Linked DNA regions of Martelella endophytica. The protein of the gene in region 1 interacts with the protein of each later gene in a pairwise test. Links are inferred from orthologs where the notes say so. Each region holds a gene or a part of one and is shown in the gene's direction. Other genes may lie near its edges.

Region 1 (3,585 bases):
CTATCCGGAGTATACCGGCAACGCCGCCTTCTTCTACAACAAGGCCGACCTTCCTGTCTGGAACAACGCAAAGGAAGGCTATGAAGAGGCGAAGAAGCTCGACTACGATGCCGAAAAGATCGTCTGGCTGACCCCGGCCGACGCCAACAACACCTGGGCGATCGCAATCCGCAAGGAAATCGCCGACGAGAACAATCTCGCCACGCTGACCGACTTCGGCAAGTACGTCGCCGATGGCGGTAACATCAAGCTCGCCGCCTCGTCCGAATTCGTCACCTCGCCGTCAGCCCTGCCGGCCTTCGAAAAGGCCTATGGCTTCGATCTCACCTCGGATCAGCTGATCACGCTGTCTGGTGGTGATACCGCGGCCACTATCGCCGCTGCCGCCAAGCAGACCTCCGGCGCCAATGCCGCCATGGTCTACGGCACCGATGGCGGCATCGCGCCGTCCGGTCTCAAGGTCATGGATGACGACAAGGGCGTGCAGCCGGTTTACCTGCCGACGCCGATCATCCGCGAGGTGACGCTCACCGAATATCCGCAGATCGCCGATATCCTGAAGCCGATCTTCGAAAGCCTCGACCTCGAAACCCTGCAGGACCTCAACGGCCGCGTTCAGGTCGCCGGCGAACCGGCCGATGCCGTGGCCAAGGACTTTCTGACGTCGAACGGGTTCGTGAAGTAAGCCGCAAAGCCCAAACGATCTCCCCCCTTGAGGGGGAGATGCCCCGACAGGGGCAGAGAGGGGTACAGCGCCAGCCAATGGGCTCTGAGTATCGGTGAGAGGGTTCACCCCTCTCTGTCGCTTTCGCGACATATCCCCCTCAAGGGGGGAGGTTGAATGGACTATTCACACCCGCGTTGACGGGACGAACCGATCGCCAACCAAAGGGCGCATCATGTCAGCCATCACCGAAAGCACGACAGGCACGGCCACGCGGCTCGACAAGCTCGGCGTCATCGTCGCGGCGATCGCGCTTGTCGGCCTCGCCCTGCAGCCCTTTGCGCTCTTCAGGGCAAACCGCATTGTTTCTGCCGACAGCGTCATGCTGTGGGCGGCAATGCCGCTGTGGCAGGCGATCGCGCTGATTGTCGTGATGGTCGCGGCCATTCTGATCATCCTGCTGAAGACGCCGGTGAACCTCAGGCTCGCCGTCAGCATCGCAGCCATCGCGATCCTCGCGGTGATGGTCGGCCGGTCGGGCTATTTCCTGACGCCGGAAGACAATGCCTATGCCCGGGTATCTCCCGGAGCCGGCTTCTGGCTGATGCTGTTCGCCTTCTCGATCGCCATGGCCGATGCCATCGTGCGCAAGGCGCTGTCGCCGGCGATGCGCGTCTTCTTTCTCATCGTGGCTGCGGTGGCCATCGGGGTTCTGCTCTGGTCGGGTGCGTGGAGCGATCTTTCGATCCTGAAGGAATATCATAACCGCGCCTCGGCCTTCTGGCGCGAGGGGCGCACCCATGTGGAGCTCGCCTTCGGATCGCTCGCGGCGGCATGTGTTGCGGGCATTCCCATCGGTATCCTCTGCTTCCGCGTCAAAAAGGTGCGTGCCACCATCCTGAACAGCCTCAACGTGCTGCAGACCATTCCGTCGATTGCCCTCTTCGGCCTGCTGATCGCGCCGCTCGCCTGGGTCGGGCGCAACGTGCCGGGGGCGGCCGCGCTCGGCATTTCCGGCATTGGCTTTGCGCCGGCAATCGTGGCGCTCTTTGCCTATTCGCTGCTGCCGGTGGTTTCCAACACCGTCGCCGGTCTCGATAGCGTTCCGCGCGATGCCCGCGAGGCCGCGCGCGGCATGGGGATGACCAGCCGGCAGCTGCTGTTCCAGGTCGAACTGCCGCTCGCCTTTCCGGTGATCCTCACCGGCATCCGCATCGTGCTGGTGCAGAATATCGGGCTTGCGGTGATTGCCGGCCTCATCGGTGGCGGCGGCTACGGCACTTTCGTGTTCCAGGGCATTGCCCAGACGGCGACCGACCTCGTGCTGCTCGGCGCGCTTCCCGTGGTCGGCATGGCCTTTGCCGCCGCCATCATTCTCGACGCGCTGGTGGAAATCAGCCAGACCAAAGGCAAGAAGGGGAAACGCGCATGATCGAGATCGAAGCCATCACCAAGGTCTTCGGCGATTACAGCGCCGTCGACAATGTCTCGCTCACCGTGGAGCGCGGCGAACTTGCCGCCATCGTCGGCACTTCCGGCTCCGGCAAGACGACGCTGATGCGGATGATCAACCGTCTCGTCGAGCCGAGCGCCGGCACGATCCGCATCGACGGGCGCGACAATCGCGAGCTGCCGGATTACGAGCTGCGCCGCGGCATTGGCTATGCCATTCAGGGGCACGGCCTGTTCCCGCACCGCTCGGTCGCCGAAAACATCGCCACCGTGCCGAAGCTGCTCGGCTGGGACAGGAAGCGCCGCGACGCGCGCGTCGATGAACTGCTCGACCTGTTTCATCTGGAACCGGAAGCCTTTCGTGACCGCATGCCGCACGAACTTTCCGGTGGTCAGCAGCAGCGCATCGGCGTCGCCCGGGCGCTCGCCGCAGAGCCTGCCGTGCTACTGATGGACGAACCCTTCGGCGCGCTCGACCCGATCATCCGCGCCAAGGCGCAGGAAGACCTGCTCGATATCCAGAAGCGCTTCTCCACCACCGTCGTGCTCGTCACCCACGACATGGACGAGGCCATCCTCCTCGGCCATCGGATTGCGGTGATGCATGAGGGTAAGCTGCTGCAATACGCCCCGCCTGCCGAGATCATCGCCAATCCGGCGACAGACTTCGTCAACGAGTTGCTGGGCACCGGCGACAAGGCTTTTCGCATGCTGTCGCTGGAGACCTGCGAACAGCTGATCGAGGAAGGGCCGGCCAATGGCGCGCCTGTCGCGGCCACGGCCAGCCTCAAGGATGCGTTGGCCGAGGCGCTCTGGTCCGGACGTGAGGCGCTGCCGGTCGAAAGGGACGGCGTGGTCATCGGCCGCGTGACCCGCGAGGACCTCGTGCGCCATGCCCGCGGCCCCCAGCCGGAAGGTTCGGCGGCATGAGGCCTGCGATGCTCATAAGGCTGGCGCTTCTTGCGCTGCTCGTGGCCTTCATCGTCACGCCCGAGACCTTTGCGCCGGTGTTCCAGCCGTTCACCAAGAATGGCGCGCCGGCGATCTATACCCAGACGAGCCTGTTGTCGCTGACGCTCAGTCACCTTGCCATCGTCGCGGTGGCAACGGTCGCGGCGACCCTCTTTTCCGTCGGCCTCGCCATTATCGTCACCCGACCCTTCGGCGTCGAGTTTCTGCCGCTGTCGCGCTCGATCGCCAATATCGGCCAGACCTTTCCGCCGGTCGCGGTGTTGGCGCTCGCCGTGCCGATGTTCGGTTTCGGCCCGATCCCGACGCTGATCGCGCTGTTTCTCTATGGCCTGTTGCCGATCTTCGAGAATGCGCTGACGGGACTTACCAATCTGCCGGGCAATGTCTCGGAGGCGGCGCGCGGCGTCGGCATGACCGGGCGGCAGCGGCTGACCCAGGTGGAGTTTCCGCTGGCGCTGCCGGTCATTCTCGCCGGTGTGCGGCTTTCGGTGGTGATT
Region 2 (3,492 bases), 1.5 Mb from region 1 along the record:
TGATTGTCGCCGGGACCGGCCATGGGTCTTTCCTCAGGCGCTGATGACGACGTTTGCGGCGCTTTCCTTCAGTTCCTCGCCGAAGGCGCGCTGATACTGCTCGGCCACCAGCGTACGCTCGAGTTCGTCGCACTTGTTGAGGAAGGTGACGCGGAAGGCAAAGCCGATATCGCCGAAGATTTCCGCATTTTCCGCCCAGTTGATGACGGTACGGGGGCTCATGACGGTCGAAAGGTCGCCATTGACGAAGGCCGAACGGGTGAGGTCGGCGACGCGCACCATGTTGGACACGGTCTCGCGGCCCTCGGCCGTCGCGGCAAAGCTCTTCACCTTGGCGAGGATGATGTTCACCTCCTGCTCGTGCGGCAGGTAGTTCAGCGTGGTGACGATCGACCAGCGGTCCATCTGTGCCTGGTTGATCTGCTGCGTGCCGTGGTAGAGGCCGGTCGTGTCGCCGAGGCCGACGGTGTTGGCGGTCGCAAACAGGCGGAAGGCCGGGTGGGGGCTGATGACGCGGCTCTGGTCGAGCAGGGTCAGCCGGCCCGACGATTCCAGCACGCGCTGGATAACGAACATGACGTCCGGGCGGCCGGCATCGTATTCGTCGAAGACGAGGGCGACGTTGTGCTGGTAGGCCCAGGGCAGGATGCCGTCCTTGAACTCGGTGACCTGCAGGCCATCCTTGACGACGATCGCATCCTTGCCGACGAGGTCAATACGGCTGACATGGCTGTCGAGATTGACGCGCACGCACGGCCAGTTGAGACGCGCTGCGACCTGCTCGATATGGGTGGACTTACCCGTGCCGTGATAGCCGGAGATCATCACGCGACGGTTGTGAGCGAAACCGGCGAGAATGGCGAGCGTGGTGTCGCGATCGAACAGGTAGTCGGTATCGATGTCCGGCACGTAAGGATCGTCGGCCGAATAGGCGGGAACCTTCAGGTCGATATCGATGCCGAATGTCTCGCGAACTGAAACGGTGGTGTCCGGTCCGTTGGAATAATCCAGTTCAATCTTGCTCATCATGTCTCCAGCGCGGCGTCTCGGGCAAACCGCTTGAAATGCTTGTCTCTGCTTATGATTGTTGTCTGAGAAACGGTCCTAGCAGAATCCGGACTGCTTTAACAATTGGTACGCCTGCACGACGGCGCGAAAAATCTCTTCAGAACCGCGATCGCCGCCATTGGTGTCCGGGTGGTGCTTCTTCACAAGGGCCTTGTACTGCTTCTTGATGTCATCCGAGGTTGCGGACGCTGTCAGTCCCAGTGTGTCGAACGCCCTTGCCTCCAGCGTCTTCAGCTTGCGTTCGCGCTTCGGACGTTGCGGCCGGGCGCCTTCGCCGTCATTGACGAAACCGAAGGGGTCGCGCATGCGCGAAAATGACGCGGCATTTCCGGCCTTCTTGGAGCCGTTCAGCGGCGCGCGTCGGGTATCGCCGTTGACGCCCACGGTCCAGGTCGGGCGGTGGCCGGTCAGCGCTTCCTTCTGGTAGCGCGCGATCTCGCTGTCGGAGAGACCATCGAAATAATTGTAGCCCTTGTTGTATTCCTTCACGTGCTCAAAGCAGAAAAGGAAAAACTGGCCCTCGGCGTTGCGACCGACCGGCGCGCGATGCTTGCCGGGCTTGTTGCAGCCGTCCCATTGGCAGACCGGGTTCGCAGCTTCCTGCTCCGCCCGCGTCGTGGTCGGGCGTTTGCGTTTGGTGCGCAGGCGGTCGAAATATTTGGAGTCAAGATTCATAGCGCTTGATTATGGCCTTCTGAAACCGTCACAACAAGAATTGACAACGGGTTTTGTTACTGGCTTCCTGACCGGTTAACGCGCCCGGGCGCCAAGAAGGAGCAGAAAATGACAATGGCAGCTCGAATTGAAGACAGGCTGAGGAGCCTGTTCAACCCCGAGCGACTGGAGCTTAAGGACGAAAGCGGGCAGCACGCCGGCCATTACGATGACCCCGACGCACCCGAGATCACCCATTTAAGGATTCGGATCGTCTCCGGCAAGTTCGAAGGGCTGAATCGCCTAGCCCGACATCGTGCCGTCAATGAGGCACTCGGCCCGGAATTCTCCGAAGGCCTGCACGCGCTCGCGATCGAGGCGGCCGCTCCGGGCGAGAAGACGCGGTGGTGATGCCGGCGGCGGCAGTGGATTTTTGCGCTTGATACGACCACAAACCTTGCAGCCTTCTATCTCCCTCCTTGAGGGGGAGATCGTTTCCGGAGAGGCCGTTTAACGCGCGACTTCAGAGGCTTTTCCCCGACGATACTCACTCCGCCGGCGGCGTTGCCGTGGCGGCGGCTGCGCCGCCGAGGGGGCGGATGCGCAGGCGGGTGATGCGGTTCTTTTCCCGTTTCATCACCGTGAAGCGCTTGCCGTAGAAGGTGAATGACTGGCGTTCCTCGGGGATCGTCTGGCTTTCGTGGATGACGAGGCCGGCAATGGTCGTCGCTTCCTCGTCCGGCAGGTTCCAGTCAAGCGCGCGGTTGAGGTCGCGGATCGGAACCGTGCCGTCGACGACGATCGAGCCGTCGGCCTCCTGCATGACGCCGGAGATTTCGAGGTCGTGCTCGTCGGCGATATCGCCGACGATCTCCTCGAGAATGTCCTCCAGCGTCACGATGCCCTGCACCTCGCCATATTCGTCAACGACGACGGCGATATGCACCTTGCGGCGAAGAAAGGCGTTGAGCTGATCCTTGAGGTTGGTGCTGTCCGGCACGAACCACGGCTTCTGCGCCACCTTGACGATGTCGATGGTCGAAGGGGCGGCGTGCGGCTCGGCCAGCGCGCGCGACAGGTCCTTGGAGTGCACGACGCCGATGATGTTGTCGATCGAGCCGCGCCAGACCGGCAGGCGCGTGTAGGGGCTTTCAAGCACGGTCTTGACGGCGATCTCGGGTGGGTCGTCGGCATTGACCGCGCGCATGGCGGTGCGGTGGATCATCACATCAGAGACTTCGAGCTCGCCGAGATCGAGAACGCCGCCAAGGCGGTCGCGGTCGGCCTTGATCACCGAGCCTTCCTTGTGCAGCAGGTCCACGGCGCCACGCAACTCGTCATGGGCCGACAGCATCGAGGTGCCCTTGGTGAGGGTGACGCCAAACAGGCCGAGGATCAGCCGGACGATCATGTTCACCAGGCTCGAGAGCGGGCCGATGATCATGAACACGATCCTGACGGCCGGCGCGACGGTGAGCGCGAACCGGTCGGTGGCCGAGATCGCCCAGCTCTTCGGCAGAACTTCCGCGAAGATCACCAGCAGCGCCGTCATGATCAGCGTCGCATAGGCCACGCCGCTATCGCCGAAGATGCTGAGGAACAGCGTCGTCGTCAGCGACGAGGCGAGGATGTTGACGAGGTTGTTGCCGATCAGCAGCGCGCCGATCAGGCGGTCGCGATGGCTGATCATCACATTGACGAACCCGGCGCGCCGGTCGCCCTGCTGTTCCAGCGTGTGCATGCGCGCGCGCGAGACCGCCGTCAGAGCGG

Evidence for each region.
Region 2: the proteins of TM49_RS05180 (region 1) and TM49_RS11870 interact in binary tests that used the Escherichia coli proteins (3 or more experiments, as listed by UniProt). The link is inferred for Martelella endophytica from one-to-one orthologs.

Annotation. Positions count from the first base shown.
Region 1 is NZ_CP010803.1:1,134,712-1,138,296, forward strand. What follows is about bases 1-2,997. They hold TM49_RS05180 (ABC transporter permease), read left to right. Parts: upstream 1-899; coding sequence 900-2,096; downstream 2,097-2,997. Other genes in these bases: osmF (glycine betaine ABC transporter substrate-binding protein OsmF), read left to right, coding at 1-685; TM49_RS05185 (ABC transporter ATP-binding protein), read left to right, coding at 2,093-2,997. Outside these bases: more of TM49_RS05185, read left to right, coding at 2,998-3,046; TM49_RS05190 (ABC transporter permease), read left to right, coding at 3,055-3,585.
Region 2 is NZ_CP010803.1:2,610,780-2,614,271, forward strand. The notes cover bases 589-3,492. They hold TM49_RS11870 (BolA family protein), read left to right. Parts: upstream 589-1,851; coding sequence 1,852-2,133; downstream 2,134-3,492. Other genes in these bases: cobS (cobaltochelatase subunit CobS), read right to left, coding at 589-1,026; TM49_RS23730 (J domain-containing protein), read right to left, coding at 1,105-1,743; TM49_RS11875 (HlyC/CorC family transporter), read right to left, coding at 2,270-3,492. Also shown: cobaltochelatase subunit CobT, read right to left, coding at 1-23; more of cobS, read right to left, coding at 34-588. UniProt on the Escherichia coli protein: Transcriptional regulator that plays an important role in general stress response. Has many effects on cell morphology, cell growth and cell division. Acts by regulating the transcription of many genes, including dacA (PBP-5), dacC (PBP-6), ampC and mreB.